2 regions of the Bacillus sp. P4_E1 genome follow, and region 2 is predicted to be linked to the other one. Evidence: riboswitches for the same ligand, from Rfam matches in the RefSeq annotation. Region 2 holds a riboswitch; the other holds the start of a gene.
The links. Region 2 has a riboswitch for S-adenosylmethionine ahead of AC1DS7_RS04495 (sugar ABC transporter substrate-binding protein). Riboswitches for the same ligand answer to the same signal wherever they lie in the genome.
Positions count from the first base shown of each region.

Region 1: another riboswitch for S-adenosylmethionine. It lies ahead of AC1DS7_RS23670 (MetQ/NlpA family ABC transporter substrate-binding protein); the one in region 2 lies ahead of AC1DS7_RS04495 (sugar ABC transporter substrate-binding protein).

Region 1 covers NZ_JBFUIV010000021.1:69,289-81,787, reverse strand. Annotated here, with positions in the region: gene AC1DS7_RS23695 (S9 family peptidase) at 1-1,805, shown strand, start outside; gene AC1DS7_RS23690 (DoxX family membrane protein) at 1,987-2,493, opposite strand; gene AC1DS7_RS23685 (SDR family oxidoreductase) at 2,868-3,644, shown strand; gene AC1DS7_RS23680 (methionine ABC transporter permease) at 3,693-4,361, opposite strand; gene AC1DS7_RS23675 (methionine ABC transporter ATP-binding protein) at 4,336-5,376, opposite strand; gene AC1DS7_RS23670 (MetQ/NlpA family ABC transporter substrate-binding protein) at 5,389-6,201, opposite strand; SAM riboswitch class I at 6,287-6,400, opposite strand; gene AC1DS7_RS23665 (NAD(P)-dependent alcohol dehydrogenase) at 6,481-7,389, opposite strand; gene AC1DS7_RS23660 (DUF6612 family protein) at 7,535-8,299, shown strand; gene AC1DS7_RS23655 (FAD-binding oxidoreductase) at 8,418-9,854, shown strand; gene AC1DS7_RS23650 (MFS transporter) at 9,851-10,384, shown strand; gene AC1DS7_RS23645 (DUF3981 domain-containing protein) at 10,463-12,181, shown strand; gene AC1DS7_RS23640 (multidrug effflux MFS transporter) at 12,299-12,499, shown strand, end outside.
Region 2 covers NZ_JBFUIV010000003.1:18,665-31,163, reverse strand. Annotated here, with positions in the region: gene AC1DS7_RS04510 (L,D-transpeptidase) at 140-901, opposite strand; gene AC1DS7_RS04505 (SDR family oxidoreductase) at 1,276-2,142, opposite strand; gene AC1DS7_RS04500 (NCS2 family permease) at 2,367-3,668, shown strand; SAM riboswitch class I at 3,761-3,866, shown strand; gene AC1DS7_RS04495 (sugar ABC transporter substrate-binding protein) at 3,954-5,066, shown strand; gene AC1DS7_RS04490 (sugar ABC transporter ATP-binding protein) at 5,063-6,550, shown strand; gene AC1DS7_RS04485 (ABC transporter permease) at 6,534-7,529, shown strand; gene AC1DS7_RS04480 (hypothetical protein) at 7,557-7,829, opposite strand; gene AC1DS7_RS04475 (hypothetical protein) at 7,878-8,081, opposite strand; gene AC1DS7_RS04470 (patatin-like phospholipase family protein) at 8,209-9,063, opposite strand; gene AC1DS7_RS04465 (MarR family transcriptional regulator) at 9,194-9,634, opposite strand; gene AC1DS7_RS04460 (MFS transporter) at 9,796-10,974, shown strand; gene kdpDN (KdpD-like non-kinase potassium sensor) at 10,994-12,148, opposite strand; gene kdpC (K(+)-transporting ATPase subunit C) at 12,205-12,499, opposite strand, start outside.

The sequences.
Region 1 (12,499 bases), on a different contig from region 2:
AAAAGGATAAAGAGCAGAGTTACCCACTAACAGATGGGGATATAGATAGTACACATCCATTATGGTCTCCAGATTCTAAGACTATTGCATACCTTAGTCCAGGCGGTGACGGAGCTAATACAAATCAGATCTTTGTTAAGTCAATAGATGGTGGTAGTAAGGTTCAAATTACGGATGAGAAGGAAGGAGTTAATACATTCAAAAGGGAGCCTACTGGTAAAGGTTTTTATTATGTTGCCCAGTCAAAAGAATGTGAGGAAATAAAGAAGCGTAAGGAACGATATGGAGATTTCCACCATGTAGGTAAGGAACATCGGAATAATTGTTTATACTACGTTGAAATAGAAAAAGGGATACAAAATGATAAAGGGGAACGGAAGGTTAGCAGTGTTTATCAACTAACGAATGGTAAGGATTTTTATATACATAACTTTGATATTTCAAATGATGGGACAAAGGTTGTATTTATGGCTACACCAAGCCTAAACGATCATATGAATGGTGATCTATACATATTAGATGTTGAAGCTGAGGAACTACAAAAGATGAATGTAGATAAGTTGTTGGGTGGGAGCGTTTGCTTTTCTCCTGAGGGCAGCAAAATATGTTACTCAGCAAGCATAAGGGAGAAGGAGTACTATAGAAACCATATACAAGAAAGTACATTAGAGATATATGATATGAATACTGGAGAGGTAATTCAGCCTCTAACAAACTTTGATAGTACGGTTATGCCATTACAGTGGACAGATAAGGGGATTTTAATTAGATGGCAGGATAAAACTAATTATCTCATTGGGTTGCTATGTGAAGATGGCACTGTGGAAATGTTAAGTGACAAAGTAGATGGCTTTATAATGGATGCTTCTATAACAAGGGATGGACGTCATATATCCTATAGTAAGGCCATAACAAATGAAACCTTTGAAATCTATTTAGACGATAAAAAAATAACGGATGAAAATAGCTTTTTTAAAGGGAAGCTGAAAAGTAACAGGGAAATAATCTCATGGCAAAGTAGTGATGGTCTTGAAATAGAGGGTGTTTTATCAACCCCAGTAGATTTTGATGCCAACAAAAAATATCCCTTATTAGTAGTAATCCATGGTGGTCCGGCTTGGGCATCCTTTCCGATATTCTCAGACTGTTTTAATGAGAAATATCCGATTGAGCAGTTTATCGAAAAAGGCTTTATAGTTTTAGAGCCAAACTATAGAGGAAGTTCTGGCTATGGTAATGAGTTCTTAAAAGCCAACTATAGAAAACAGGGAATTGCTGACTATGAGGATGTTATATCTGGAGTGGATAAACTAGTTGAGCAAGGGATTGCAGATAAAGATAGAGTAGGGGTTATGGGATGGAGCAACGGGGGATATATATCAGCTTTCTGTTCTACATTTAGTAATAGATTTAAAGCTATTTCAGTTGGAGGTGGAATTACTAACTGGAGTACCCATTATGTGAATACAGATATACCTTACTTTATTAGAATGTATTTAGGAAATACTCTATGGAATGATCCAGAGATATATACGAAAACATCACCAATGACGTATATTAAATCAGCTTGTACGCCTACCTTAATCCAACATGGCGAAAAGGATGCAAGGATTCCAACTTCCAATGCATATGAGCTATATCAAGGGTTAAGGGATATGGAAGTTGATACAGAATTAATTATTTTTAAAGGAATGGCATATAGTTCTGATCAGCCAGGAATTAATGTGGCTATTATGAAGCAGAATTTGATGTGGTTTTCACACTATATTTTTGGAGAAAGTATGAAAGGTTTTAGGGTTTTATAATGGCTTGTTTTAGTCTTTAAGCTTTTTAGGTGCTTGAAATAAAGTCGTACACATTTATCCGGTTATATATGATTGAGTTTAACATTTCGGATAAGGCAAACTGTGAAATATTTTGGTGTAAATGAGAAAAGAGCCTGAATGTAGGCTCTTTCCTTATTTATATTTAAAAGATGAACTATTCTTATGCAGTTTTACTTAATTTATATGCTTCACGGTTATTTTTTTTGAAAAGTTTTGGGAAAACATAACCATCTAATCCAATACGTCCAGCATTATGTCCTGCAACTAAAATGAACATAGTTAAAATAAGTAGGTTTGGGTTTACACTAACAGTTCCGCTTAATAAAAATGAAAGGTTCATTATGATGCCGAAAAATGCAGCTGTTTTTGTTAATCCACCTAAGATCAAACCTAGACCTACTAAAATTTCTCCCCATTGAACTAAAAAGCTAAATAGGTCTGCGTTTGGAAGAACAAAATGTTGAAGAAAATCTGCCCACCAACCTTGTACTGCAGGGTGGTCACCTGATGCTTGAGCGATAGCTCCTTTTAGAAAACCACTTGCATCAAAAGACTGTCCAAAAACTTTTCCTATTCCAGCAGCGAGCCATGCATATCCTATGTAAAGTCGTAAAAATAATAATATGAAAGTAGCGCGTTTATCAGTTCTTAAAAAATTGATAACCATTGAAATCCCTCCAATGTATTGTATTTACATGTTTATTATATATCCATTGTGAATAAATTCACAATGGAGGAAATGTGAACAAAAATAGGTTAGGAGTAATTGTTATATTTTTTGTAACATTTCATCTATTTTGGTAGACTAATAATGGAGATATATCAAAAGGAGGCAAAGAGTAGATATGTGGATGAACTTGTAATGATTAGAAATTAGATAGATGAATTTTTCTCTCATAAGTGAGGGTTTATTTAGCTATCTGTAAATCATTCAAGGACTGCATATTTAGCTTGTACATCCCCTTTGTAAGGGTAGATGCCTATGTGGGGAAATTTATATCTCTTATATAAAATATGCGTCCTTTAAACTTGGAGGAGTATATGATGAATCAATTGAAAAATAAAGTAGCTGTTGTTACAGGTGTTAGTCGTCTAGACGGTATAGGAGCAGCTATTTGCACGGAGTTAGCAGAGGCTGGATACGATATATTTTTTACGTATTGGACAGAATACGATAAAGAGATGCCTTGGGGCGTTGATAAAAATGAACAAATACAATTAAAAGAAAAGTTGATACAAAACGGTGTCAAAGTATCGAGCATGGAGTTAGATCTAACTCAGAATGATGCATCAAATCAGCTTATAAATAAAGTTACTGAACAATTAGGGTACCCTCATATATTAATTAATAATGCAGCATATTCTACAAATAATGATTTCTCTAATTTGACTGCTGAAGAACTAGATAAGCACTACATGGTAAATGTTCGTGCGACTACATTGTTAAGTAGTCAATTTGCCCAAGGTTTTGATAAGAAATCTGGTGGTAGAATTGTGAATATGACGTCGGGACAATTTAAAGGACCTATGGCAGGAGAATTAGCGTATGCAACAACGAAGGGAGCAATTGACGCTCTTACTAGTACGTTGTCAGCGGAAGTAGCCCATTTAGGGATAACAGTGAATGCAATTAATCCAGGTCCAACTAGTACAGGATGGATGACTGAGGAGATAAAGCAAGGATTAAGACCGATGTTTCCTTTCGGCAGAATTGGTGAGCCAAAGGATGCAGCAAGGCTTATTAAGTTTTTAGTGAGCGAAGAAGCCGAATGGATTACAGGGCAAGTTATTCATTCAGAAGGTGGATTTAAGAGATAATTTTATAATTAAAAAGAAGGTATCTCATTTCAATGAGATACCTTCTTTTTAATCTTTCTTCAATCTTCGTGCAACACCATTCCCTAAAGACTGTAATCCTTGAACGAGGATAATCAAAATGAAGACTGTTGCATACATTACTTCAGGTTCGTAGCGTAAATGTCCGAATCGATATGCTAAATCACCAAGGCCGCCAGCACCTACAAGTCCAGCCATTGCTGTTGCACCGATTAAGCCGATCGTTGCGATTGTTAATCCAAGTACGAGAGACGGGCGAGCTTCTTTAACCATAACGTGCCAAATGATTTTTAAAGTAGAGACTCCCATTGCTTGATATGCTTCAATGACACCGCGATCCACTTCTAATAAAGCAGTTTCCATTAAACGGGCAATGTAAGGGGCTGTGAAGACAACAAGTGGTACGATAACACCTTGCACGCCAATGGACGTTCCCATTAGAAACTTTGTAAAAGGTAAAATGAAGAATAATAGAATGATAAACGGAAGAGAACGAATGATATTAATAACTGTATTAAGAATAGGATAGATAATTTTATTTTCTCGCTGTCCACCAGGTCTCGTTAAAACAAGTGTGACACCGAGTGGTAATGCAATAAGAATAGAGATAAGTAGTGAAATAGATGTCATTTGAAATGTTTGAATTGTTGCTTCCCATATTACGTTACCCCACTCATCCAAAAAGGACTTGTTTCCCATAATCTGTTCTACCTCCTTCTACGATGATCCCTTGTTCTTGTAAAAATGATAAGGCACGGTGTACTTCACTTTTTTCACCTTGCATATGAACGATCAGTTTTCCATATGCCTCATGTTTTAACTGTGTAATATTGCCTGATAAAATATTAGGATATACGTGGAAACGTTTTGTAGCGACAGCTAACGCTGGTTCTCCTGAAGCGGTTCCTATAAATGAAAGTATTACGATTTCCCCGGTGCTTTGTAGTTCTTTCTGCACATCTTCTGGAATTTTAGCTGCAAACGCGCTATTTACAAATTTCTTCGTTGTTACATGTTGTGGGTTTGTGAAAATATCTTTTACGGTTCCACTTTCGACTACCGCCCCATGTTCCATTACAGCAACTTGGTCACAAATACGCTGGATGACATTCATTTCGTGTGTAATTAGCAAAATCGTAATTCCGATTTCTTCGTTGATCTTTAATAATAAATCAAGAATAGAATCAGTCGTTTCCGGATCTAATGCGCTCGTTGCTTCATCACTTAATAAAACTTCAGGCTCATGAGATAGTGCGCGAGCGATCGCTACACGTTGTTTTTGACCACCAGATAATTCACTTGGGTAGGCATCTTTTTTATTAAAGAGATCAACAATGCGTAAATACTTTTCTACCCTTTTTTCAATTTCATTTTTGGGAAGACCAGATAGACGTAAGGGTAGTGCGATATTTTCATAAACGGTAACGGTTTTAAGTAAATTGAATCCTTGAAAAATCATGCCGATCTTTTTTCTCGCCTTTGCGAGTTCTTTTGTCGATAAGGTTGTTAACTCTTGTTCATTTACAATGATATCTCCTGTCGTTGGTTTTTCTAATAAATTTACACAACGGATTAATGTACTTTTACCAGCGCCACTATATCCGATGATTCCAAATACTTCGCCCTTTTTTACTTTAAGGGAAGTTGATTTAAGAGCCTTAACATTCCCTTTTTTTGTTGTAAATACTTTGGAGACGTTTTTTAATTCAATCATTATAGTCAGCTCCTACCAAGACGGTAAAACAGAACCATCGAATTTTTTCTCAATGAAATCTTTTACTTCTTTAGATTGATAAGCTTTCTTTAATTTATTAACAACAGCATCATCTTTATTTTCAGTACGAACAACGACCCAATTCACATATGGTGAATCTTTTCCTTCGCGGAAAATAGAATCTTTCGCTGGGCTTAATTTTGCACCTAATGCAAAGTTTGTATTAATTGCAGCTGCCTTTACTTCACCTAGCTGCGTTGGTAATTGAGATGCCTCTAATTCAACAATCTTTAAATTTTTCGGGTTTTCAATTACATCTTTAGCAGTCGCTTTTTCTGTAGCTTTTGGATCAACCTTTAAAACACCTGCTTTTTCAAATAGCTTTAAAGCACGAAGCTCATTTGTTGGATCATTTGGGACAGCGATTGCATCGCCCTCTTTTAATTCTTTTACATCTTTTATGTCTTTAGAATATACGCCCATAGGGAATGTTACTGTGGAAAATACTTCAGTTAATTTCATGTTGCGTTCAGCTTTAAATACGTCTAAATAAGATTTAGTTTGATAGCTATTTACATCGAGGCTTTTTTCATCTAAAGATACGTTTGGCGCTACATAATCATTAAATACCTTTACATCAATTTCGAGACCATCTTTTGCTGCCACTTCTTTTACCTTTTCAAAAATTTGTTCATGCGGTCCACCCGTTACGCCGACAGTAATCTTTTTCTCATCTAATGCTTTTACCTCTTTATCAGAATTAGCACCACATGCACCTAACAATAATACCGCTCCACTTACAATACTTAATAACACCTTTTTCATCTATAATTCCCCCTTAATATACGTTCCAAAATAAAAAGCACCTCTCAAAAATAAGAGAGGTGCCGAATAGACGAAATAGGTTCCTCTCTTATCTTCCAAAACGAAAATCGTTCTGCAGGAATTAGCACCTTAGCTTATACGTTCTAAGCTCGGTTGCCGGGCATCATCGGGCCAGTCCCTCCGCCACTCTTGATAAGAGTATGTGTATGTAGTTTTTAAATATGGTACTAATAGTAAATCTTACAAAAAGAATTGTCAATATTATTTTCTGAATATATTTTATTTTAAGGTAATCGAAACGTTCCCTTTTTTATGTCCCTTTTCCACATACATATGAGCTTCAGCAATTTCTTCTAATCGGTAAGTTCTATCAATAACGGGCTTTAGTTTTTCCGTTTCGACTAGTTTTTTTAATAGAATCATATCCTCTTTACTTACCTTGGCCATCATTCCATTAACAGATACATATTTTCCATTGGGTGTTAATGTATTTGTACAAAGGGATTTTTTATACTTCCCAACTGCATCAAATATAATATCGTAGCATTTGCCTTGCTTAGTAAAATCTTCTTTCGTATAATCAATTACTTTATCAGCTCCTAAAGATTGCACGAGTTCAAAATTTGAATTACTACAAACAGCCGTAACGGTCGCGCCGAAATATTTAGCAAGTTGTACAGCAGCTGTTCCTACTGATCCGGAGGCACCATATATGAGCACTTGTTGCCCTTTTTTTATACGGCCCTTTCTCAGGAAATGTAATGCTGAAGTTCCACCAAAAGGAATAACTGCCGCTTCTTCATACGTCACATTGGTAGGTTTTAATGTTATTAATCCACTTTCATGTACGCATGTGTACTCGGCATAACCACCGAGGTTTAGTTCTGTTAATGCAAAAATTGGATCACCTTTTTTAAATTGAGTTACATCTGTTCCTACTTCTTCGATTTCACCGGATAACTCTACGCCGAGTACAGGTTTTCTCGGTTTTCTGAAACCTAATATGATCCGCATAGGAATCCAAAATAAGAGGGGGCTATTAAAGCCGCGTATTCTACAATCTCCAGTCGTTACACTTGTTGCGTGAATTTTAATTAATACTTCGTTCTTTTTAGGTGTAGGTTTCTCTATATTTTGAAGCTGAAGAACGTTAGGTGGTCCATACTGTGTGCAAATGATCGCCTTCATAATGACCTCCTGAAATGAGTTGTTGTTATTTACATCATATTTAAAACCTTCATTAAACATGTCGCTATATAGCGAATATAGATTGAAAATTATATAGATTTCGTAGGAAAAGAGGTGATATTATTTTGAGAAAGGGGGCGACATTATGAAAAAAACTATTTTTATTTCAAGTTTAGTGCTTGCAATCAGTCTGGGGGTAGGGTGTAGCAATGAGAAAACAACAAAGACTGATGAACCGAAAAAAGAAGCCATGCAAAAAGAAAAGGAATTAGCAGCGAAGGATGTTTTCAAGAAAACGAACGAAGCTTTTAAAAATGAAGAAAATGTAACGATGACATATGATGTAGGGATAAAAGCTGAGGGAACAGAGATGGATATATTAAAGGCTAAGATGCAATTAGAGCCAAAGACAAAGAATTCTCGTTCTGAAATGAATATTTCTGGTACAGATGTTGTAGTGTATACAGTGGATGGTAAAGTTGCTGGTGAGGTGAAAAACCCTAATACAGGAGAAGTTATAACCGTACCAGAGGAGCAATTAAACGCTGGTGGAATGAAAGCGACTCAAGATATTATAGATAAGTTAGAAGTACCAGCAGTAGTTTTAGATAAAATGAAGATGGAGAAAAGCGGAGATAAATATAAACTGAAATTTACATTAAAAGGGCAAGAAACAGAAAGTATGTTAACTAGCATGGATGAAACGCAGAAGAAAATGCTACAAGCACAAAACGCAAAGATAGAAGAAGTGGATGCAGAATATATCATTACAAAAGATTTTAAATATGAATCAGCGAAGATAGATATGATTATGAGTAGTAATGGTAAGGATAAGGCACACATTATTACGAATGCAAAATATACATCGTACGAAAAGTTTGAGCCAATACAGCTGCCAGCAGCAAAGTAACAGTCTTGATGAGGGAGGGACCTAAAATAAAGGGTCTCTCTCTTTTTTGTTAATACCTTCTTCGTAGGAAAGTAGGTACAATATGAAGAGGAAGAACGTTAGAAGAGGAGAGTGCCATTTGAAAAAAAGAAAGATAGCAGTTGTTATTGTAGCGTATACAGTGTTGCTCGCGACATCTGTATATACATACAAAGGGCAACTGGATCATCCTATTATGAGTGATGTAGGGAAGTTGCTTCCAACGAAAATTAAACGTGTTGAAAATGCTGAGGATGAACGTTCATTAAAACAGTTAGTGCAAGATGCAAATGTTTCTGGAGAGAAGATTTCTATTGCAGGTATGCAACATAGCCAAGGCGGACAGACGTATTATCCGAACGGTACGATGCTTGATATGAAAGGATATAATGAAATATTAGAATTCGATCCGGAGAAGAAGAGGATTAGGGTGCAAAGCGGTGTCACATGGAATGACATTCAAAAGAAAATCAATCCATATGGTCTTGCAGTTCAAGTGATGCAATCTCAAAATATTTTTACTGTTGGTGGTTCATTAAGTGTAAATGTACATGGGCGTGATATTCGTCATGAAGCATTGATTGATACAGTAGAGTCGTTCAGATTGTTAATGGCAGATGGTACGGTGCGTAATGTAAATAGAGAAGAAAATGCTGACTTGTTTCCATATGTAATTGGGGGATATGGATTATTTGGTGTGATTTTAGATGTGACGCTACAGTTAACAAACGATGAATTGTATGAAACGCATACGAAAGTACTAGATTATAAAGAATACTCTTCATACTTTAAGAATAAAGTGCGAAGGGATGAGAATATACGTATGCATTTAGCACGTATTTCTGTTGCCCCAAATTCATTTTTAAAAGAAATGTATGTAACAGATTATGTACTGGCAGAAGATCAACAGAAGCTGGGAGAGTACAGCAAATTAAAAGAAGAAAATATTATAGCTGCACCGAAATTTTTACTTGGGTTATCACGTTATAGTGACTGGGGAAAGGGCGCATTTTGGGATATACAAAGAAGTTATTTTGAACGTACAGATGGTAAGTACGAAACTCGAAATAACGTAATGAGATCTGATAGTGCTTTTATGGAATACGATAATCCAAACTTGACCGAAGTTTTACAAGAGTACTTTGTACCGATAGATGGTTTTGCAGCGTATATAGATGATTTGCGAAGCGTTTTAAATGAAGAGGAATTAAACCTTCTTAACATTACAATCCGCTATGTAGAAAAGAATGAGAATGCGGTGCTATCTTATGCGAAAGATGATATGTTTGCGCTTGTGCTTCTAATTAATCAAGGGCGTTCTGAAGATGAAATAAAGAAAACAAAAGTGGTCATTCAAAAGATGATTGATGTTACGTTAAAGCATAATGGAAGTTATTATTTACCGTATTATTCTTATCCGGAAAAGGAGCAACTAAAGAAAGCGTATCCTCGCATAGAAGAATTCCTTCAGAAGAAAAAGGAAGTAGACCCAGAGGAAAGGTTTGTGAATTTATTTTATAAGGAGTATAGCAAATGACATATAGAAGATTTGTAGCCTCACAAAGCATTATTATGATGGCAGGTAGTATGGTATTTCCTTTTTATATACTATTGCTTCGAAATGTAGGAAATAGTTTCTCGCAATTTGGCTGGGCGTACGGCTTATTTGCCTTAACTTCAGCTCTAGTATATCCGTTAGTTGGAAGAATCTCTGATAGGGTAGGTGATAGAAAGTTATTAATTATATACGCATGGTCCATGGCTATATTAATGCTTTTTTTCCCTATTGCAACAGAAGTTTGGCATGTATACATTCTCCAAATTTTAATGGGTATTTTAGGTGCTGTGCAGCGTAATACGGAGAAGACATCGTTAGCACGAAAGGTAGAACAGAAAAAAGCTGGTTATGAGATTGGAAAATATCATGTGTGGACATCGGTTGGAGGAGCAGTAGCAGTTATTGCAACGGGATATTTAGTAGATTTCTTTACGATTGGCACCATTTTTTATATAGCATCTACTTTATATGCAGTGAGTGGAATTGTATTAAGTAGCAAAAAAATATAATCATACCCATTTTTACCTGATTACCCTTTATTTGTTATACTTATGGAGAAGACAAAAGAAAAGGGGACATTGCCTTTGATGAAATTTATAGTTTTAGCTATTCTCACTTTGTTTTTGATTCCATGGACTAGAAGCGGTAATAAAATTTGCGCGGTGGATAAAGGAGGAAATGAGAAAGTTGTAAAGGGTAAGAAATCATCTATTTTAGTTATTCCTGTTTTATTTTGGATAGGTATTGCAATCTATGAATATTTCTGGCTAATTGATGATCGAGCAGATTCTATTCTTACTCATTATTCTGTTGCAGTAGCGATTTTAATTGGGCTTGTTTTATTCTCACAAGAGCAGGTAGGGAAATTAGAAGGTACGTTAAAGGGACTTCTAATGTTTGTCTTACTCGCAAGTTACGGCTATTTTGGTTATTTGCACGATATAGTAATCACGCAAAAAAAATATGATTCTGTTGTGAAGATCGAGAAAGATATTTCAGAGCCATTTACTGAAAATGATCAGCCGTTTACAGTGCCGCCAAAGACAGCGGAGAATAAGATGAAAAAAGTATTTGGGGATATTCCGAAAGTAGCTTATTTTGAGCTAGGAGAATTAACGCCACAAATGGTAAATGGCGAGGCCTTATATGTAGCACCAATTGAAGTTTCAGGATTTTTTAAAGCACGTAAAGCTGAGACAATTCCAGGGTACGTAACGATGTCAGGTACGAATCCCGATGCGGAAGCGAAACTGCACCTTGGTTATAAAATGAAATATGTGCCAAGCATGTTTTTCGGTAATAAATTAGAACGTGTCGTTCGAAAAGCAGAGCCAGATTTAGTTTTTAAAGGGAAACCAAAATTTGAAGTTGATGATAAAGGGAAACCGTATTATACAATGACGTATGGTGAATTTATTTCAGGAAGATCTGGATTTGAAGTAGAAGGTGTTGTAGTAGTAGACGCACAAACAGGTGAAGTGAAAAGATACGACAAAGGAAAGGCACCTAAATTCGTTGATGGCGTATTAAATCACGAGACTGCATCTACATTAAATACGTATTTCGGTAAATATATTCACGGATTTTGGAATACAAAATTCTCACAAACGGATATGAAGATTCCGACTGAGTGGGGAACGAAAGAAGGAGTTACACCAATCTTCGGTAAGGATGGAACGTTATATTATTTTACTGATTTCACCTCTCCGAAAGAAGGAGTAGATTCTGCACTAGGCTATTCGCTTATTGATGCGCGTACAGGTAAGTTGTATTACTATAACGGAAAAGAAGTAAAGGGAATTATGGATGGTTCGGCTGCTACAGAAGTAGTGGATAATTCCTTTAAGAGAGAGAAATGGCACGGAACAATGCCGGTTATTTATAACGTATATGGTAAACCTTCTTGGATTGTACCGGTTATTGATGACGGCGGATTAGTACGTGCTCATACTGTCATATATGCTTCTAATGCAAAAGTGTTTGCAACAGGTTCAACGCAAAAAGAAGCACTTGAGAATTATAAAAATGCGCTGAGCGGAAGTGGTGATTCATTTAGACCGACTTCAAATGGGAAAGAAGCGCAAAAAGAAGGTACTGTACAACGTGTGTATAAAGAAAAATCAGGTGAAAATACGATTGTGTACGTACTATTAGAAAACGAGCAAAAAGTATTCATGGTACCGGCGAAGAAATTCCCATATGCAATGTTTACAGAAGTAGGAGATCCAATTCAAATCACATATTTAGACACAGGAGAAATGATGGCATCTGTATCTAAATTTACAAATAGTAATTTGAAAAAGTAAAGCGATAGAGATTCTATCGCTTTTTTTACATTATTAAACAGGAAAATACGGTATACTTGACGTATATTCATGTTGTAACTATAATTGTTACGATTAAGTGTTTATATGAAAGGGTGAATGGAAAAAGTGAATGGAGTTAATCACGAAATATATAAACCTGTAAAGACAAACAGGTTATGGATGATTCTTGTATTAGGGACACTTACGGCAATTGGGCCATTATCTATTGATATGTATTTGCCTTCTTTACCAAAGTTAACGGATGATTTACAAACGGGTGCATCCCTCGCGCAGCTTACATTAACTGCTTGTCTGCTT
Region 2 (12,499 bases):
CTGTATTATATTCAGCAAAACATAATAGTTGCTGTTTCAATTTTTTTATCTCACTATTTACAGGCGCGCGATTGGTATGAAATCATTAAAACCAACTAAACTTCATCACAAATAAGCTACCGCCTATACACGGTAGCTATTATGGAACATTATATTTCCTTTTATATATGTTACTTAAAATCGAATAAGGTAATTGCTCATAACGAATTTTTTCTCCCGTTACATCTACAATATACAAATTGTTTCCTATATAATAGGTTCCATCTTTTCGTTTTGAATACACTGTATATTTTTCATTTGGCAATACCGTTTTTACTTTCGTCAATTGTCCATTTGGTTCTTGCCAATATATATTTACACGATCTACTAACGTAAGCATTCCAATTTGTTCTTCTTCTACTTTACGACCATTCCAACTCACAACCCGATAACCAAGCTTATACGCTTCATATTCGGGACTCGTATGAAAACGAGAAATAATTACTTTCGTCTGTAATTGTACCCGGTCGTATAACCATTGTATGTCCCGATCGTGCATGCGAATACAACCATTCGACTCCCTGCTTCCAATCGTCCATTCCCGATTTGTTCCATGAATTGCATATTCCTTTTTATCTAGACCTAACCACCTCGTACCGAGAGGGTTATTCGGAGCACCCCCAGCTATTTTTTTACGATGGTATTCTTTATTTTTATATTTAGTTATAATACAAAAATTACCCTCAGGCGTCGGGGTCCTGTCTTTTCCTGTCGTTATCGGAAATGTCTTAGTATAGTTTCCATCTTCAAAAAAAGACAGCTGATTCGTCGTAAGGTTAACTAATATTAAATGATCTGTATTAGCAAAAACGCTAGCTGGCAGGCAGAAAAATAGGATTACGATAAACCATACTTTCTTCATCTAAATCCTCCCTAGCACTAACATCATAATAAAGTGAAACTTTACTCGTTGGGGGATTTTGTCCATCCCCACTGAGAATTAGCCTTCACCAATCGAGCATTTACGGACATTTATCTCCCACCTAACTTCCTTGTATTCACCGAATTGTTAGGTAGGAATCTTACTGCCCGCAAATAGCGGGATAAAGTGAAACTTTAATCAGTGGGGGTTTTGTTCATCCCCCACTGATTATTAGCCTTCACCAATCGGGCATTTACGGGCAGTTAATCTCCCACCTAACTTCTGTGCTCCACCTGAATTTTGAGGTGGAATTTTACTGCCCGCAAATAGCGGGATAAATACAATTAACTTTACTTTGCTCTTATAAATGAAAACTATCCATTCACAATTACTCCACCATTTACATGCATCATCTGTCCCGTTACATATGCCGAATCACTAGACGCTAAATATACATATGCAGGTGCTAATTCATACGGCTGACCAGGCCTTTGCATAGGAACATTACTCCCAAACTGTGATACTTTTTTCTCATCAAAACTGGATGGAATAAGCGGTGTCCAAATTGGGCCTGGTGCAACACCATTTACACGAATTCCCTTTTGTACTAACGACTGAGATAGCGATCTTGTAAAAGCGACAATCGCTCCTTTCGTTGCAGAATAATCAATCAACGTTTCATTTCCTTCATACGCAACGATAGATGCCGTGTTTATAATTACATCCCCTTGCTTTAAATGAGAGAGGGCTGCTTTTGTAACATGAAAATAAGAAAAAATATTAATACGGAACGTTTTTTCTAACTGTTCCGCTGTAATATACTCTAGCCCTTGCTGCGGATATTGCTGTGCGACGTTATTCACAAGAACATTTAAACTCCCCAGCTGCCGGGCGGTCTCTTCTACAATCTCTTTACAATGTTGTTCATTACTCAAATCTCCCGGCAATAATACACAATTCACGCCTTCTTTTTCCACAAGTTGTTTCGTCTCAGTTGCATCTTCATCCTCATCTAAATAAGCAATCGCAATATTTGCACCCTCTTTTGCAAAAGCGATAGAAACAGCTCTTCCAATCCCGCTATCTCCTCCTGTAATTAATACATTCTTTCCTTTTAACTTTTCACTTCCTTTATAATTTGGATCTTCAAACTTTGGAAGAGGATTCATGAACGATTCAATACCAGGTTGCTTATTTTGATGTTGTGCTGGCATTGTTAAAAAGTTTTTTTGCTGCGGCATAACTTCCTTCAACTCCTTTCCCCTTATAATGCGCACAATAAAAAAAACTACTTACACATTAAAGAACCGCAATTCACACACAGTTTTACGATTAATATTCGAATTTACGACATAAAATATGAGTTGTTCTAAAGTTTTTATGCAAAACTATTGCAAAATAGTTAAAAAACGAATATTATATATAACTGTTGTGAAAATTATTCGTAAAAAGAAAGGATGTTTATATGTTTAACCTTTCAAAACATAAAACTTCTATTAAAACTGAAATTATGGCAGGTATTATTACCTTTTTAACAATGGCATATATCATTGTCGTAAACCCTGTCATCCTTGGGGATGCAGGTGTTCCGTTTGAACAAGCATTTACAGCTACAATTATCGCTGCTGTTGTCGGAACATTATTTATGGCGATCTTTACTAATTTACCAATCGCAATTGCACCAGGTATGGGATTAAATGCTTACTTCTCTTATTCTGTTGTAAAAGCTCATGAAGGCATGACTTTCGCGATTGCATTCTCTGCTGTATTCGTAGCAGGTATGATTTTAATTTTGTTATCATTCACATCTTTCCGTACGAAATTAATGGAAGTAATTCCTGAGAACTTAAAACATGCACTTACTGCTGGTATCGGTCTTTTTATTGCCTTTATCGGTTTGCGCTTAACGGGAATTGTTACAAAAAATGATGCAAACTTAGTTGGGCTTGGCGATCTTCACTCTGCTCCAGTTCTACTAGCATTAGCTGGTCTTGGAATTACAATTATCCTTATGTCTTTAAATATAAACGGGGCACTATTTATCGGAATGTTATTAACTGGTATTATTGCTTACTTCACAGGTCAATTAACATTCTCAAGCGGCGTTACATCAATGCCTGGATTACCAGAAGGAATTATCGTTTCAAATCCAATTACTGCTGTATCTGATGTAATTAACTACGGATTATACGGCGTTGTGTTCTCATTCTTCCTTGTTACACTATTTGATACAACAGGTACACTACTTGGCGTTGCACAACAAGGTGGATTTATGAAAGATGGAAAGCTTCCAAAAGCAGGACGAGCTCTTCTATCTGACTCATTCTCAGCAACAATTGGAGCTATGTTCGGAACAACACCATCAACAGCTTACATTGAATCATCTGCTGGTGTTGCAGCTGGTGGTCGTACAGGTTTAACAACTGTTACAGTAGCTGTTCTATTTGCATTAGCAGCATTCTTCGGACCGTTAGTGAGCGCTGTTTCTGGCGTTTCAGCTATTACAGCACCATCACTAATTATCGTTGGTAGTCTTATGATGGGCTCAGTTCGCCACATCGATTGGGATACATTCGATGAAGCATTCCCAGCATTTTTAGTAATCTTAAGCATGCCACTTACATCAAGTATCTCAACAGGTATTGCACTTGGATTTATTTCATACCCACTTATGAAAGTGGCAAAAGGACAATTCCGTGCTGTTCACCCACTTGTGTATTTATTCGGGATCTTGTTCGCTTATCAATTAGTTTTCTTACCACATTAAAATCCCTCATAAAGAGGGATTTTTTATTTACAAAAAAACATTTGACAACAGCATACACTTATGGAATAATTCGAAATAGTTGAATATTCGATGTCTTATCAAGAGCAGGTGGAGGGATGAGCCCTACGAAGCCCGGCAACCGACCCATTTATGGGCACGGTGCTAATTCTTACAACACATTGTGTTGAAAGATAAGAGTAATATGATAAGACGTCTTTTCTATATGAAAAGACGTTTTTATTTTCACTCCCTCCTCTCTTTTCTTAATTTAGGAGGGATTTTTTTATGAAAAAATTATGTTCCACCGTACTCATTATTCTCTTACTCGCATTAACAGCTTGCACAAATGAACAAGATGCTATCTCTTCACAAAAGCAACAAACGGTGAAGAAAGAAACTACTACAGCAGCAAATCATTTACAAACAGAAATTCCAAGCCAAGTAAAAAAGCCATTAAAAATCGCATTAATTATGCAAATGTCCATCGGAACTTTTTCCTCTCAATATATTGAGGGTGTCAAAAAACAAGTCGAGCTATTCGGCGGCAGTGTGCAAGTCTACAATTCTGATAATGATTTAGCAAAAATGGCAACAAATCTAGATACTGCTATTAATTCAAAAGTTGATGGTATTTTAATTGATCACGGTCGCTCTGAAGCACTAAAACCCGGAGTAGAAAAAGCATTACAAGCGAATATTCCTGTAGTTGCATTTGATAACGACCTACGCTTACCAGGCGTAACGATTATTGATCAAGATGACTATAGTCTTGCATGGAAATCATTAAAAACGTTAGCGGAAGATTTGAATGGACAAGGGAATATCGCCGTCGTATGGGTTGGCGGATTTGCCCCAATGGAACGTCGCAATATTATCATTGATGCTTTTTATAAACGTTATCCAAATATAAAAGAAGTTGCACGCTTTGGTACCGCTAGTAATAACACACCACTTGATACGCAAACACAAGTAGAGGCTTTACTAAAAAAATATCCGAAAAAAGGTGATTTACAAGCTATTTTCGCTTCGTGGGATGAGTTTGCTAAGGGGGCCGTCAAAGCACTCGAACAAGCTGGTCGTACAGATATAAAAGTATACAGCATTGACTTAAGTAATGAAGATTTACAACTCATGCAAAAAGAAAATTCACCTTGGACTGCTACGGCTGCAACCGATCCAGCTGAAGTCGGTAAAGTTCAAGTGCGTTTCTTATACAAGAAAATCGCTGGTGAACAAACGCCAGATATTTATTCACTAGAACCTTACTTAGTAAAGAAAAATAGTTTGCCACAAGAAAATATAACGATGGATCAATTATCAAAACATATAAACGGTTGGGGAGACTCGAAAGATGCATATTCACCTTGGATGAAAAAATTAGAGAAGGAGAAAAAATGATGACATTCTCTCTTCAAAACATTACACATTCTTATCACATCTCTACCCCTGTACTAGAAAATGTTTCTATTAACATACAAAAAGGAAAAGTTCACGCTTTACTAGGAATGAATGGTGCAGGAAAAAGTACTTTACTAAAAATAGCAACTGGTGAAATTCAACCAGTTGCTGGGAATATAAAAATTGATAATCAGTCTATTTCCTTTACTTCACCACGCGATGCAAAAAAGCATGGTATTTCTTTCGTAACACAAGAAGTGGATCACGGACTTATTCCTGGATTATCTGTATTAGAAAATGTACTAATCGATCATTTAGCAATGCAAAATAAAGTACTATTTTCAAAGTCAAAATTAGTCTCACTCGCTAAACAACATTTGCAAACTGTACAGGCTGATTTAAATGTTTCGGAAGATGTTTCAAACTGCTCATTACATGAAAAACAATTACTTCTTATCGCAAGAGCTTTATCCAACAATACAAATTATCTTTTATTAGATGAGCCTACTTCTTCTCTTGGACCGAAAGAAGTAGAAACCTTCGGGCAACTATTAAAAGATTTAACATTGAAAGGAATTGGCATCATCTTAATTTCTCATCGTTTATCAGAGATTCGAAATTTCGCGGATGATGTAACCGTATTACATAACGGTAAAGTTGCAATTTCTGAAGCGATTACAAAGGTTACAGATCAACAAATTGTGGAAGCGATGACTGGAAAACAACTTACACTTCCTATTAATACAGCGCCAAAACGAGGGAACGAAGAATTATTTAAAGTACAAGAACTTCCATTACACAAAGACCATTCTCCCCTTTCTCTCACCGTACGGAAAGGTGAAACTGTTGTGATATACGGATTAATTGGCAGTGGCAAAACAACACTTGCTGAAACGTTATTTGGTACTCGTCATACTTATCACGCAGAAATAGATGGTCAAACAATAACAATTAAAACACCGCGAGATGCGATTAAAGCAAAGATCGCACTTGTACCAGAGGAAAGAAGAAAACAAGGCGTATTTCTTTCGGAAGATATTATAAGCCACACTAATTTACACCAATCAGGTTGGAGACGAAAGCAAACCGAAGTAAATAATGCTACTACAGCAATTTCTTCTTTCAGCATTTCACCCAATGACCCAAAAGCATTTATTCATTCACTTAGCGGTGGAAACCAGCAAAAAGTCTCCATTGCAAAGTGGCATGGATTCAAACCGAATCTATTTCTTTTGGACGAGCCAACTAAAGGTGTAGACATAGCTGCAAAACAAGACATTTTTCAATTCATTCGTAACATTACTGAAAACGGAAGTTCCGTAATTTACTTCACAGGAGAACAAGATGAAGCACTACATATCGCTGATCGCATTCTTATACTCGCAAACGGAGAATTTGTAGGTGAATACTTACCAGACGAACTATCTCCTGAACAGCTTTTACATTTATCTGAAGGGAGTTATTCCATTGAATCTCGTTCATAAAACAAAAACTAAGAAACTATATTTACCTACTCATCTTTTTTATCAATTTAGTACGATTGCTATCATTATAGGTGTTACAATTTTCTTCTCTATCGTCAACGATTCTTTTTTAACATACAACAATATTAGTGATATTTTACGTTCCATTTCTATCGTAACGTTACTTGCAATTGGTGTTACCTTTACATTAATTGTAGATGGATTTGATTTATCAGTCGGCTCTACCGCTAGTTTAGCAACCATTGCCGCTGCTTCCTGTCTCATTTTATATCGACAAGAACTATTAGTCACACTCCTTGTTCCTATTCTTTGTGGGCTATTAGTTGGATTATTAAATGCACTACTCGTTATCCGAATTAAACTACCAGATTTACTAGCTACATTAAGTATCATGTATATCGTGAATGGACTACATTTAACATTTTCAAAAGGATCTTCTATTTATGAAGGAATGTCTGGTGCCAAAGGACATTTTATTCCATCCTTTTTATTTATCGGTCAAGGTTCTGTGTTAGGAATTCCAGTCCCTGTCATTATCATGCTTATCGTCGTTTTAATTGCATATGTATTTTTAGAAAAAACAACGTACGGTCGTTTCTTTTATATGACAGGTGGGAATCGAGAAGCTGCTAGACTAGCTGGTATTCCTACTGATCGTTACCGTGTATATGCTTATATGATTAGCGGTTTACTTGCCTCTATTGGCGGTATTATTCTATGTAGCCGCGTTGGAACAGGACAAGTTTCAGCTGGCGCCCCATTATTAATGGATGCAGTTGCAGCTGCCTATATCGGTTATGCAATGTTCGGTGCTAAGAAACCAAATGTCATCGGAACATTTCTTGGTTCCGTATTAATTGGAATCATATTAAACGGCCTTACAATGATGAACGTTCCTTATTATGCGCAAGATATCATTAAAGGCAGTATTTTAATTGCAGCTTTAGCCTTTTCATTTATTAAAAAGAAGCGTAAATAAAAAAGTAGCGCATCGAATTCCGATGCGCTACTTTCCTTTTGCAACAATCACACGAACTACTTTCAACGCAAAAAGCAAAAGACCGTTCGCTATTGCTGTAACACCTAAGAAGATTGCTATCATAAGCTCTCCCATTCCGTTATTAAATATAAAAATAATAGAAGAAATGAAAGCCAAAATAAACAATATGAACGCTGGTATATATTTAATAAAAGGCTTCTCAAATGATCTTTTAGAAAGAAGAAATGTAATTAACAATGTCATAATAAAAACAAAATATATCGCAAATAAAAAAGTCATATGAAAGCCTCCTCTACGACCAAATTACTTAAAAGAGGTTAGAAACCTTTAATATTTCTCATTTACCTGCAATTCTTTACTATACTTTTGAATGAACACTGATGAAATAACCATTACCATGCCTATACTAAAACCAATAAGCTGATCTAATAACATTTCATCATGAATGAACCAGCGCAGTAGAAATACGCCACCAAAAATAAGCAACATTGTAAATCCAGTATGTCTAAGCCCTTTATATACATTTTCCATATGTATCACCTCTCTACATACTTTTATCCATATTATACCACAATCCCAAAATGTATATAACCAACATTCGATATTGAAACCAATAATAAAAAAGGCTGCAGAGAACTCCTTCTCCACAGCCTAATTATTATTTTTGCAAAAACGCCTGTAAATCTGCAAATTGTCTCTTTGCATCTTCATAGCCTTGCTCATATAAACTTTGTAATTTAGCCGTATCCTTTTCCATACGATCTACTTGAAGCGGCACTTCTGGGCGAATAACAAATAAATTACCAGCTTGCTCTTCTTTTTCAATGTAGTGAAGTGTTTCATTATACACTTCATAACGATTCAGCATCGTATTTACAAGGTTTGGATACTTTTTATAAGCCTTTGCTGCAATCCAACCAAATTTTGATTTTTTCTTCGCGTAACCATGATTTCTCGTCAAAATAACGACTGATTTTTTAAATCCATCTTCCTGTGCTTTACGAACTGGAATCGGATCTGAAATCCCGCCATCTAACAATTGCTTACCTCGGTAGTTTACTGCCGGTGCAATGAAAGGTAATGAACTAGATGCTTGCAATAAATTTAGTGCATCATCATTCGTTCCCTCTTTTTCAAAATAAACAGACTGTCCTGTTTCACAATCAGTTGTTCCTACAAGGAAACGCTCTGGACTATTAAAGTATGTTTCAAAATCAAACGGTACATACTTTTCTGGAATTTCATGAAAAATGAATTCCATATCAAATAGCTGACGTTTTTTCCACAAGTTTTTATACGATAAATACTGCGGATGTGATGCATAATCAATATTTACTGTTTTATTTCTATTTCTTTGTCTGGAAAGATACGACGCTGCATGACAAGCACCAGCTGATACACCAATTACATATGGAAAATATAAATCTTGTTCCATAAAATATTCTAATATCCCGCCCGTATATACACCACGCATACCTCCGCCTTCTAATACTAAACCCGTATTTTCAAGCATGTTATTCTCTCCTCTTTATATATATTGACTCTTTAATTATTCACTATGTTAAGTATCTTTTTCTATTATATATGAGTTCTTTCAGAAATTATATTGAAAAGGCTTGAAATGGAGGGGTTTTTTCTTCCAATTATATTTCCAAATGACCAGAGACATCCTTTATAAACCTTTGAATAAAATCTTGCTCTTCTTTCGTATATCCATCTAAAAGTAACAGCCACTTTTCTTCAGCTTGTTTATGCAATTTTTCATGAGCTTTATATATTTCATTTCCTCTTTCCGTTAAGCGGAAGAAAATTTCTTTTTGATTATCTAACATTTGCATTTTCTCAACGAATTGCTTTTGAAACAACTTTGTACAAATTTTAGAGATTGCGCCTTTCGTCATTCCCATTTCTGTTGCAATAGCAGTTACATTCATCAGACCATTTTTTCCGATACACTCGATAACATGTAACTCAGATAAAGACATACCGCTTACACCTGTCTCACGAAGAAACTTATCATTATTTCCTTTCAACTGCTCTTCTTTTTTATGAAAAAGTGTACGAATATCCGAAAGTATTTCCATTTGTTTCGCTGTACGTTCCAATCCGTCCGCCTCCTAAGTTTCCAAAGAAACAATTTAACTATATACCATTTTAAAATCATTTCCCCATCTTTACAAGTGAGAAAATCATGTTAAAATGAATTTAGTTTCCAAGGAAACTAAATAACAAGGAGGTTAGCATTATGGAAAAAACCAAACTGAATTTCATTTTATATGTTGTCTGTACGAGTGCCTTACTCGGTTCCTTCTCTCAAAATATTTACACACCGATCTTACCGATGATTCAAAATTCGTTTCATACTTCTCTTTATCTTGTAAATTTAACAGTTTCACTTTTCACATTCGTTCTTGCGGTTATGCAGCTCATATACGGACCTTTAATTGATACAAAGGGAAGAAAATCTGTCCTTATCCCTAGTTTAATCATTAGTACAATCGGCTCAATTGGTTGTGCTTTCTCACCAAATATTTACTTATTTCTATTTTTTAGAGCTGTTCAAGCTATAGGAATAGCGGCTATACCTGTAGTTGCAGCAACGATTATCGGTGATTTATTTGAAGGAAAAGAACGCGGAGAAGCGATGAGCCTTTATCAAATGTTACTTGCTCTCGCACCTGCAATCGGTCCTCTCATAGGTGGCTATCTCGGCAGTATAAATGGCCACTTATCTGTATTTCTTTTTTTATCTACAATTGGCATCATCTTATTAATTATAAACATTTCACTACTTCCAGAAACAAAACCAAATGTAATTGAGAAACCTAAAGCAAAAAAGAATTACTGGCTTATCTTAAAAAATAAAACTGGATTTTCCATTACACTTATTGGCTTTATTCAATTTTGTATATATTTCTGTTTCCTCGTTTTTTTACCTAGCATATTAACAAATATATTTCATCTAAGCGCAAGCGAAGTTGGTCTTATGTTTGTACCGATGTCCCTTTCTCTTATGTTAGGAAGCTATTGCTACAAATTTTTGCAAAAACATTTCACAACAAAGCAGGCTTTATTCATCACTAGTTTCTTCAACATTATATGTGTCACTTTATTCTCTTTCACATATAGCATCAATATCCCATCCGTAATTATCGTTACCTCTTTATACGGTTTTAGTATGGGACTTTCTATGCCGACTCACACTACTTTATTAACGGAAGAATTCGTACAAGAACGCGCAACTGCCATCGGTATGTACAACTTCATTCGCTATCTTGGTATGGGTACAGGGCCTATTGTAGGTGGGTTTCTTTTATTTAATCAAAATTACTTTTGGATTTTCTTCCTAGGGGCAATTATATTTCTACTTATAGTTTTACACGCAATGAAAATGCTACATTCCCATGCTGCACAAAGAGCTTAAGAGACCTATAGATGGTCTCTTAAGCTCTTTGATCAGCAACGATATGAATATCAATATACTTCGTTTGTCTCATAATTTCATTTACAATAGAACCTTTTCGTATTTCTTCCCACCGTGTTCTCGCCGATTGCCCGAGTAAAACTTGTGTCACCTGTAGTCTTTTTGCAACTTCAATAATAACATCAGCGGGCTTTCTTCCCTTTGCTTCTTCTAATACAAAGCTCGCATCAAATTGATTCGTTAGCGATTTCCATTCTTCAATCGTTTGCTTTTTGCCTGCTGAAATAGAATCTATATTTTCTCTTTCAACGTTTAACACATACAATTCAGCATTTAGCCGATCAGCCATGCGCCAACCTCTCCGTATTAATTTCTCTGCTGTTGAACTGTATTGTACACAAACGAGAATTTTTTCTTTCACACCTATCGGTTCTATTACTGTTTGGCTAATTTTCTCATCCATATCATCTGCAACTTCTCGAAGTGATAACTCTCTTAATGCCCCTAAATTATTTATCGTAAAGAAGTTTTGTAAGCTTTGCTCTATTTTTTCTTCCTTATATATCTTTCCATCTATTAATCTCTTCCGGAGTACCTCAGGTGTTGCATCAACAAGCTGAATTTCATTTGCTTTTTGTAAAATAAAGTCTGGAATACGCTCTCGTACTTTGACATTCGTAATTTGAGCTACAATATCATGAACGCTTTCTAAATGTTGAATATTAAACGCTGATAATACAGATATACCGGCATCTAACAATTCCTGCACATCCATGTAACGTTTCTTATTTTTCGACCCGGGAATATTACTATGCGCAAGTTCATCCACAACAACAATTTGTGGTGCCCGCTTTATAATTCCTTCTACATCAAGTTCATAAAATACTTTCCCTTTATAATCTATTTCTTTTAAAGAAACTTTTTCTAAATCAGCAATTGCTTCTTCCGTCTCTTTTCTACCGTGTGTTTCAATTAAACCAACTACAATATCAATACCGTCTTTTTTCATCTCTCTTGCATCAAATAGCATTTTATAACTTTTCCCAACTCCAGGTGCAGCCCCTACGTATAGCTTTAGCTTTCCGCGATTTTGCTGCCGAATATATTCTAAATACTCTTCTGGCGTTCGCCTTTGAAACGTCGGTTTATAGTCATCCGCATACAAAACACTCACAACCTTTCTTTCGAAACAACGCTACCTCAATCCATTAGATTGAGGTAGCACTGTTACTATTTCATTAATTTCTGCAATTCTAAATTTAGCTTTAAGACGTTTACACGATCCTCTCCAAATAAACCAAGTGCAGCTCCTTCTGTTTGATCCTTAATCAATTGATCTAGCTTTTCTTTCGGAATATTCGTTAATTTTGAGATGCGATCTACCTGTACGGAAGCCGCCTTCGGACTAATGTCAGGATCAAGCCCTGAACCTGAATTCGTCACTAAATCTATCGGTACTTCTGTAACTGGAACGGCCCGGTTTTGTTTCTTCCAGTCATCAATACTTTTCTCAACTCGTTTTGCT